3 regions of the Mycobacterium sp. SMC-8 genome follow, and region 2 is predicted to be linked to each of the others. Evidence: predicted binding sites of a transcription regulator. Region 2 holds the regulator's gene; each other region holds the start of a gene.
The links. The regulator LexA, encoded in region 2, represses DNA repair genes until DNA is damaged. The targets are predictions, from matches to a motif close to CGAACANNTGTTCG.
Positions count from the first base shown of each region.

Region 1: cofD (2-phospho-L-lactate transferase) is a predicted target of LexA. The motif match lies at 1,761-1,774, and genes of this name have one in related genera.
Region 3: KXD97_RS27845 (HNH endonuclease signature motif containing protein) is a predicted target of LexA. The motif match lies at 1,481-1,494, and genes of this name have one in related genera.

Region 1 covers NZ_CP079865.1:3,170,854-3,174,126, forward strand. Annotated here, with positions in the region: gene KXD97_RS15400 (coenzyme F420-0:L-glutamate ligase) at 1-560, opposite strand, end outside; gene cofD (2-phospho-L-lactate transferase) at 557-1,555, opposite strand; gene KXD97_RS15410 (WhiB family transcriptional regulator) at 1,979-2,248, shown strand; gene KXD97_RS15415 (metallopeptidase family protein) at 2,281-2,703, opposite strand; gene KXD97_RS15420 (DUF3499 domain-containing protein) at 2,835-3,254, shown strand.
Region 2 covers NZ_CP079865.1:4,038,989-4,042,261, forward strand. Annotated here, with positions in the region: gene KXD97_RS19560 (LGFP repeat-containing protein) at 1-846, shown strand, start outside; gene lexA (transcriptional repressor LexA) at 860-1,546, opposite strand; gene KXD97_RS19570 (LysM peptidoglycan-binding domain-containing protein) at 1,793-2,263, shown strand; gene nrdR (transcriptional regulator NrdR) at 2,441-2,905, shown strand; gene KXD97_RS19580 (PhzF family phenazine biosynthesis protein) at 2,910-3,273, opposite strand, start outside.
Region 3 covers NZ_CP079865.1:5,792,148-5,795,420, reverse strand. Annotated here, with positions in the region: gene KXD97_RS27845 (HNH endonuclease signature motif containing protein) at 1-1,373, opposite strand, end outside; gene KXD97_RS27840 (putative immunity protein) at 1,590-2,096, shown strand; gene KXD97_RS27835 ((2,3-dihydroxybenzoyl)adenylate synthase) at 2,152-3,273, opposite strand, start outside.

The DNA of each region.
Region 1 (3,273 bases), 870 kb from region 2:
ACGATCAGCTCGTTGCCGTGCTGATCGTGTTCCCCGGCATAGGCGTGCAGCACCTCCAGCCCCGCGGCGCCGATCGCGACGTCGGTCTGTCCGGTGCGCCACGCCCGCCCCATGGTGTCGGTGACGACGACGCCGACCTGCACTCCGAGCCGCTCGTGCAGCGCCGCCACCAACGCCGCAGCGCTGCCGTCGGGATCGACGGGCAGCAGGGCCAATTCGTTGGAGTCGACGTTGGAGCCGTCCACACCGGCGGCGGCCTGCACCAGACCGAGGGCGTTCTCGGTGATCAGCGTGCGCCCCTTGCGGGCCAGAACCCGCACCGCCTCGTCGTCGATCAGTTTGCGGCGCAGCGCATCCCGCTCCTGGGGGTCCGACGGGGCGGCGACCATCCGGCCCTCGGTCTTGGACAGCACCTTGCTGGTGACGACGAGCACATCGTCGTCCTGCAGCCACGGCGCGGCCCCGGCGATGGCCCCGGCCAGATCGTCCCCGGGCCGGAACTCCGGAAGCCCCGGTACCGGCAGCAGTTCCACCCGTGCCGACGTGCCGTGGTCGTTCACCAGGACACCCCGGCCAGTTCGATTCCGGCGCGGACCATCTCGGCGGTTGCGGCCGGATCGGTCATCAGCAGCGGAACCGACCGCACCTGCACGCCGTCGACCGACGCGGGGTCGCCGGTGTGCACCAGCCAGCCGTCCAGGATGCCCGTCGAGGAACGGGCACCGAAGTGATTGCCGACGGCCTCAGAGGTGCTGGGCACCCCGATCACGTTCAGGCACGCGTCGGCCATGCCGCGCAACGGCTTCCCGGCGATGATGGGGGAGTAGCCGATCACCGGCGCCTTGGTCGAGCGCAGCGCGCCGCGGATGCCGCCGATCGCGAGGATGGCGCCGACGCTGACCACCGGGTTCGACGGCGCGATCAGCACGATGTCGGCGTTCTCGATCGCCTCGGTGACACCGGGCGCGGCCGTGGCCTTGTCGGAACCGACGAATGCGAAGCTCTCGGTGGGGATCTGGGCGCGGTAGCGCACCCACCACTCCTGAAAGTGGATGGCGCGCTTCTCGCCGGCCGAATCGCCGGGCCCGGGATCGGTGACCACGACATGGGTTTCGCTGCGGTCGTCGCTGGCGGGCATCAACAGCGCACCCGGCGACCACCGCCGGCACAGGGCCCGGGTGACGTCGGAGAGCGGGTAGCCGGCCCGCAGCATCTGGCTGCGCACCAGGTGGGTGGCCAGGTCGCGGTCGCCGAGGCCGAACCAATCCGGCTGCACGCCGTAGGCGGCGAGTTCTTCCTTGGCGTTCCAGGTTTCGTTCTTGTGGCCCCAGCCCCGCTCGGGGTCGATGCCGCCGCCGAGGGTGTACATGCACGTGTCGAGATCCGGGCAGATGCGCACGCCGAACATCCACGCGTCGTCGCCGACATTCACCACAGCAGTCACTTCATGCTCATTGGTATCGTGAGTGCCGAACTGCCCCAACCCCAATAGATGTTGGACGCCGAGCAAGAACCGTGCACCACCGACGCCACCGACCAGAACCGTGACCTTCACAACGATCGAGACTAGGCCGTCAGAGCCGCGAACTGCGCCTCGGGCGGAACGTGATAGACACGCCACAGCGCGACGCGCCGTAAACAAGTCACGGAATGGTATGAATTCCTGTTCTAGCGCTTGACCGGGGCAGCTAACGCGTGTGTAATCACACCAGTGTCATTTCGCGGTTCTCCGGCCGGTTCCGGTGTCGCAGACCGAGATTCGATCACTTGTTCGAATTGGGATGGCCGCACGTTCGGCAGTGGGGCCGGCATATACGGATCTACGAGACCTGTGGAGGAGGGGAACATGGCATTTGAACAGGCCGATTTCGGTGATTTGATTCGGTTCGACAACAGGCTCCTCGGCTCGGTGGGAAGTGCGCCGCACATCCAGACCGGACCGACACCGAGCGGAGCCAACGGGCGGCCGCAGCTGAGTCTGGTGCCCGATCATTCGGATTTCTTCAGCGAAGACTCCGAGCTGCCTGAAGAGGATCAGTGGCAGGAGCGCGCCCTGTGCGCCCAGACCGATCCCGAGGCGTTCTTCCCGGAGAAGGGCGGCTCCACCCGCGAAGCCAAGCGCATCTGCCAGGGCTGCGAGGTCAAGGACGCGTGCCTGGAGTACGCACTGGCCAACGACGAGCGCTTCGGTATCTGGGGCGGTCTGTCCGAGCGTGAGCGCCGGCGCCTCAAGCGCGGCATCATCTGATCTTCGAGCGCGCCCCGCGCGTTCACCCGCCGTCAGCCGTCGTCCAGGGTCGGGTCGATGACGGACGGTTCCACCCCCAGGTAGGTGGCGACCTGCGCCACCAGCAATTCATGCAGCAGCTCGGTCAGCTCGTCGGTGTCTTTAGCCCGACGCTCGATCGGCTTGCGGAACAACACAATTCGGGCGCGAGTGGAGTTACCTCGGACGTCCACCCCCGCAGGGATCAGCCGGGCCAGTGCGATCGGGCCGTCGGCGACCACCTCCGGTGGCCACTGCACACTGTCAGGGTCTTTGGGCGCGATGCGCGGGATCTCGTCGACCGCCACGTCGAGCGTCGACACCCGGTCATGCCAGCGCCGCTCGATCGGCTCGTATGCCTCCAGCACCGCCATGTCGAAGCGTTCGGCGCGGCTGCGCCACCCCGGAACGGTCGGGGGTAGCAACGGCCCGCGCATCTCCCGGCCCCGCCGCGACCCGCGATGAAGGCGCCTCGTCACGAAAAAGATCGTAACGGTTGGGCTTCGGCCGCCCGGCGGCTGCGCGTGTCCGCCGCAACCCGGACGACGTCGCAGGATAACCTTCCGCTGTGAATGTTCCCCGTCGCTGCTGCCGGCCTGGGTGCCCGCACTATGCGGTCGCGACGCTCACCTTCGTCTATTCGGACTCGACTGCTGTCGTCGGCCCGCTGGCCACCGTGTCCGAACCGCACTCGTGGGATCTGTGCGTCCTGCATGCCGGCCGGATCACCGCGCCCCGTGGCTGGGAGCTGGTCCGTCATGCCGGGCCGCTGCCGTCGCATCCCGACGACGACGATCTGGTGGCGTTGGCAGACGCGGTCCGAGAAGGCCGTGAGGCGACCGCGCCCGCCGCGGGCTTCACCCACGGGTTCAGCGACCCGGTCAGCGGTGTGCACGGGGGCGCGCTGATGGCCCCGCCTGCCCGGCGCCCCGAGACCAACGGACGCCGGCGCGGCCACCTGCGCGTACTGCCGGATCCAACGGACTAGGCCCTACCGCGAGGGCGAT
Region 2 (3,273 bases):
AGCTCCGGGCTGAAGTGGACCTGGTGGTGGCTGCTGGCCATCGTCCCGCTTGTGCTGTTGGCCGCTCTGGTCGGCTTCGCGGTGCTGCGCACCCGTGGTCGTCGCCGCGACGACGACCTGCTCGGCCGTCTGGGCGCCCCGGACGGCCACGCCTATGAGCCGGTACCGTCGGGTGCCGGCGCGCAGGCCCACGAGGACGGCCGGGAGGACGAACTGTTCGGGGACCGGTACGCCCGCGAGGGTCTGGGATCGCTGGGCTCGGCGGCGCCGGCGTCGAGCGAGGATTTCCGGTCGGACGTGCAGGGCTTCTGGGGGGCGCAACCCGGCGAAGATCAGAACGAGCACGGGCCGGCCGCCGACTCCGGCGACGCGCAGGAGGATCCCGACGCCGTCGACACCGCGCCGACACGGGTGCTGACACCCGAGGCCGAAGCACCCTCGCACGATGTGGTCGACGGCGGCCGTGGCGACGCGCACGACATCGTGGCCGAGCAGACAGAGTTGGACGCCGACCGCGAGCCGCTCATCGCGTCGGTCGGTGAGCCGGTCATCGCACCTGCCGACGAACCTGTCAACGTCGCCGCGGCACCACCGGCGCGCGATCCCATGGCCGACACCGGACGTCACGCGCGCATCGACGTCGACGAGCCGCTGCCGCTGGGCACCGCACTGCACATGCCCTTCGACGACCCGGGCGAGATCCCCGAGGGCTATCCGATCAAGGCCGACACCAAATCTGGCCTGTACTGGACGCCGGACAGCGGCGACTATCACGACGCCCCCGTCGAGATCTGGTTCGCCACGGAGGAGATCGCGCTCACGAACGGCTTCGTACGCGGCGAGTAGGCCGTCCGACCGGTCAGACCTTGCGGATGACCGTCACGACCTTGCCGAGCACCACGGCGTCGTTGCCCGGGATCGGGTCGAAGGCTGGATTGTGCGGCATCAGCCAGACCTGACCGCGGGTGCGTTTGAACGTCTTGACGGTGGCTTCGCCGTCGATCATCGCCGCCACGATGTCGCCGTTGTCGGCGACGTTCTGCTGTCTGACCACGACCCAGTCGCCATCGCAGATCGCCGCGTCGATCATGGACTCTCCGACAACCTTGAGCAGGAACAGCGAACCCTCGCCGACCAGCTCACGGGGCAGTGGGAAGACGTCCTCGACGGCCTCCTCGGCCAGGATCGGTCCACCGGCGGCGATGCGGCCGAGCACAGGCACGAACGTGGGTTCGGGTAGCGAATCCGAACCGGCGACGTCCGTCCCGACGACCGGTGTGGCGTTGTCGTCGGCCCCGCGGACGTCGACCGCCCGCGGCCGGTTGGGATCGCGGCGCAGATACCCCTTGCGCTCCAGCGTGCGCAACTGGTGGGCCACCGACGACGTGGACGTCAATCCGACCGCGTCACCGATCTCCCGGATGCTGGGAGGGTAGCCGCGGGTGGTCACGGACGCACGGATGACTTCGAGGATCGTTCGCTGACGCTCGGTCAGACCCGAATCGCGGCCGCGGCCGCCGGTGCTGTCATTGCTGTCGTCGCTCATGTGCCCGAATGTAGCCCGGTCACGGCCGATAATCAAACATGTGTTCGAGGCGTGTCGCATGCCGGCGGCCGAGGCCGGGATCCCGCGGAGGCTCTCCGGTGATGCCCTGGAGGCGACGACCCGGACGTGTCGGTGCCTTCGGTTAGCGTTCGCAACAGTTCGATCACGCGTTCTATTCATCGAACAGATGATCGACTATCGTTCGAACACAAGAGCGAAACACTTCTCGGATCGAAAGGCGAACTGATGACCATTCTCGACGACCGCGCGACATGGAACGAGTTCGAGCGGGCACCGCGCCTGCAGGTGACCGCGGGCCGGGTCCGGCCGGCGCGGCCGGGCCGGCGGTCTCCGTCCCGATGGCCCGGCGCTGCGCCGGTGCGACACCGGGGGACCGGCGTGCTGATGTCGCGTGCGCCGCACCGGCGCCGCCCGGTCACGCCGGCTACCACCGTATTGCTGGCGCTGGTCGCCGGCGCGATCACGCTGTGGCTGGGCCTGGTCGGGCAGTTCGGCAGTCTGGCCGCCGGCACGGCCGAGGTCCCCGGACGGCTCGCCGTGGTGCAGGTGCACAGTGGCGAGTCCCTGCACCAGGTCGCGCAGCGCGTCGCTCCCGGCGTCCCGGTCGCCGACGTGGTCGATCGGATCCGGGAGCTCAACAAACTCGAGTCGGCGGCGTTGGCCGCAGGTCAGACCCTGATCGCACCCGTCGTCTGATCGCACCCGTCGTCTGATCGCAGCCGGGATCTGATCGCCCGTGCTGCCCGAGCTCTGTGAGGACGGGGCCCGATGAGATACACCCCATGGGGTCCGGCCATGAGCCGCCCGTGTTCCACGCAGGTACGCTCAATGGCGTTCGAAGCGATTGACTGTCGGAGCGGCGAAGGAGCGGTGATGCACTGTCCTTTCTGCCGGCACCCCGATTCCCGGGTCGTCGATTCCCGAGAGACCGATGAGGGTCAGGCGATCCGCAGGCGCCGGTCGTGCCCCGAGTGTGGACGCAGGTTCACCACGGTGGAGACGGCGGTACTCGCTGTGGTCAAACGCAGTGGCGTGACCGAGCCGTTCAGTCGCGAGAAGGTCATCCGCGGGGTGCGGCGGTCGTGCCAGGGCCGGCAGGTCGACGACGACGCGCTGAATCATCTTGCTCAGCAGGTGGAGGACGCGGTCCGGGCCACCGGCTCGCCGGAGGTGCCCAGCCATGAGGTGGGCTTGGCGATCCTGGGTCCGCTCCGAGAGCTCGACGAAGTGGCCTACCTGAGATTCGCCTCGGTGTACCGCTCGTTCTCGTCAGCCGAGGATTTCGAGCGCGAGATACAGGCGCTGCGTGCCCATCGGAAGGTCACGGCCCAGAGCTGAGGCGTCACTCCAGTTGGCGCTGTCCATCGTCGACCACCCGGCCGGCGACCTGCACCCAGCCTTCGGGGCTCCATTTCGTCTCGATGATCGACCCCTCGCCCTGGACGATCGTCAGGTCTCGGCTCAGATGCTCGGTGATGCGCACCGCAGCCGCGCCGGTCGCCTCATCCTCGCGAATCCCCAGGTACGGCGCGAACATGCGCGAGCGGATGGTGCCTGCGGCCTCGTCCAGCCACGTCCACAGGTAGTGCTCGGACTCGTCGGCGTAGTCGTCGGGATCGGCGGCCGCGAGCTCTTCGAGCGAGGCCACGTCGTGGATCGAGAACACCGGAGCCCATTGCGCGCGAGCACTAGCCGAGGTCAGGTCG
Region 3 (3,273 bases), 1.8 Mb from region 2:
CCTTGGTCGTCTTCGGGGAGTAGGTGGTGTTCGGGGTGGTGGTAGCCATTGACCAGCTGCGTGCGGTGCCGGCCTGTATCGAGCCCTGGTGGTGGGAGCCATTCGGTCTGGTTCCTGGCGTTCTTGCTTGTGGTCCAGCCGGTGGTTTCGATCATCCGGTTGTGCGGTCCGCAGGCCAGGGTGAGGTCGTCGATGTCGGTTTGGCCGTCGTTTTTCCAGTCCGCGACCGCATGATGAACCTGACACCAGTACCCCTGCACGGTGCAGCCGGGCCGGGTGCAGCCACGATCACGAGCGTGCAGGACGATCCGCTGGGCGGCGTTGGCCAGCCGTTGGGCCCGACCCAGATACAGGCTTTGACCGGTGTGCTCGTCAAAGACGTACAGATAGTGATGGGCGCGGGCGGCCATCCGGATCAGATCGGGCATCGGCAGCAATGATCCGCCGCCGGTGACCGCCACCCCGGCCCCCTTTTCCAGCTCCTGCAGGGTGGTCGAGACGATCACGGTCACCGGTAACCCGTTATGGCTGCCGAGTGTCCCGGATTCCAGGGTGCGGCGCAGCAGGGCTTTGAAGCCGTCGTGATTGCGCTGCCCCTCGGTGCGGGTATCCCGACCCGTCTCCGGGCCCGCCCCGGCGGATGACTCGGCCGGCTCCTCACCGGGCTGTTGGTCGGGCATGTTGGCCCCGGGGGCGGCCTCCTTGGCCAGGGTCGCCTCCAAGTAGGCGCCCAGTTCGGCGTCCAGGTAGCCGCTGATCTTGCGAAACCCGTCACGCTGCTGCTTGCCGACCCTCACCCACCGTTTCCGGGCCACCTCGTCGTCGGCGGGTTCAGGGCCGTCCTGATCGATCATCATCAACAACCGCCCCGCCGCCGCATCGAGCTCCTCAGGGCCTAGACCCGAGCCCAGGCCGGCCAGGTGCGCATCGGCGGCCGCACGGGTGTCCACATCCACCCACGCGGGCAGCTTCTGGTGAAACCTCGCGATCACCGTGATGTGCTCTTCGTCCAACAGGCCCTGAGCCTGGGCGGCGGCGGTGGCTCCCCACAGCGGCGCAAGAGGCTGGCCCGTCATCGCCCGCCGCGGCCCCAGCATTTTGGCCCGTCGCAACCGCCGTCCCGCCTCGGCGCCACTGACCCGCAGCGCGGTGGTCAGCACGCCCTTCCACGACGATTCCCCGAGCCGGTGCGGCTCGGTCTCCTCGATCAACCGGGCCAACACCTTGTGCTCCAGCGCCGGGACCGACCGCAGCACCCTGGTCAACTCGGCCAGCAGCCCGACCAACTCACTATGGGTCAGCTCATCGGCGGCCTTGGACAGCACACCGATCTGCTCAGCGATCGCCCCCACTGCCTCGGACACCAGCTCCATATATCGAACACTAGTGCGAACCACCGACAAAAAGCGTCCCGGCAGGGTGTGAAAAGAGATCCATGGAGGATTCTTGCGCCGCTTACGGCAACCGTGATCATCGGCGACGAAAAGCCGTTCCACGGACCGCCACGTGGCATTGTCCTGATGACGGGACGTCACAAGTAGCAAGTGGGGGAAGGCGCGGGCGTGGCATCGGGCGACTTCGAACTGTCGATGAGCGAATTGCGTAGCGTGGCTCGCTTCGTCGCCGAGACCGCCGAAGAGCTCCTGCCGATGTTCGAGGACGCCGATCCCCGCGACTGCAGGCCGAGGAACGCCATCGCTGCCGCCTGGCGCTTCGTTCATGGCGCGCCCAGGACGAAGCAGCAGCGCGTCGCCTCGCTGGAAGCCCACCGCGCGGGCCGGGAGGCATCCGAGGAGGTGGCGCGCCTGGCCGCACAGGCAGCAGGGGACGCCGCATCCGCTGCCTATCTTCATCCCATCGCCCGACCGCATCAGGTGGGCCACATTCTGCGTGCCGCCGCGAACGCCGCACGGGTAGCCGAGATCAACGCCGGCGGCGACCCTGACGCTGCCATCTCCGCGATCCGGAGAGCGCGGCAGCGTGCGACGCCCGAGCTGATTGACGTCCTGTGTCGTTACCCTCCGGCGCCGGCCGGCAGGAGCCGCGTCGCCCAGCTGATGTCGAGTTTGGACGCGACGCTGCGGGCCCCGCGCTGAACGACACGGCCGGATGCGGCCTGGCACGGCCATAAATGCCGGGCCGACGTGTGTGTCAGGACGTCAACTGCGCGACCAACTGCTTCTTGTCGACCTTGCCCACCGCCGTCATCGGCAACGATCGCACCGGGGTCAGCACGTCGGGGCGTGCGTGCTTGGACGCACCGCGCCCGTCGAGAAACGCGTTCAGCTCGGCCAGCGTGATCGGCGCACCGAGGAAAACCACTGCCGCACAGATCTTCTCGCCGAGATACTCGTCGGGGAGCGCCACGGCGGCAGCCGTGTAGATCGCCGGGTGGGTGTGCAGGTGGTCTTCGAGGTCGGTCGCCGACACTGTCTCGCCACCGCGGTGGATCACGTCTTTGACCCGGCCGGTCACCTCCACGTACCCGGCGCGTGCGCCCTCGGAGAAGATCCGAACCCGGTCGCCGGTGCGGTAGAAGCCGTCCGGGGAGAACGAGCGGGCGTTGGCGTCGTCGGCCCGGTAGTAACCGTTGAGCGTGTACGGTCCGCGGACCAGTAGCTCGCCCTCCTCCCCGGGTGCCACCTCGTCGCCGTTCTCGTCGACGACGCGCATCTCGTCGTGTGGGGACATCGGCCGGCCCTGGGTGTGGACGACGACGTCCTCCGGGTCTCCGGGCCGGGTGAAGTTCAGCATCCCCTCGGCCATCCCGAAGATCTGCGACATGCCAGGGGTCAGCCGGTCGAGGATGAATCGGGCCTCTTCCGGGCTCATGCGGGATCCGCCGACCTGGACGAACCGCAGCGAACTCGGCAGTACCGGCTCCCACTCACATGCCTGCGCCCACAGCTTGGCCAGCGCGTTGACCAGTCCGGTGACGGTGATCCGGTACTTGTCGATCAACGCGAACGCGTTTTGGGGGCTGGGGTCGGCGGTAAACACCGTCGGCGCGCCGACCGTCATCGAGCCGAGCAGGCCGGGGCAGGCCAGCGGAAAATTGTGTCCGGCGGGCAGCGCGACCAGATAGGCGTCGTCCCCGTTCATCTGGCAGGCCTGGGCGCAGGCGGTGGCGTTGTAGACGTAGTCGTCGTGGGTGCGCGCGATGAGTTTCGGTAGGCCGGTGGTGCCGCCGGAGACCAGCAGCAGCGCGGGCAGGCCGGGGTCGATCCGCGGACGCTCGAGCAGTGGGCCGGCATGGTCGCGGATCGCCGCCCA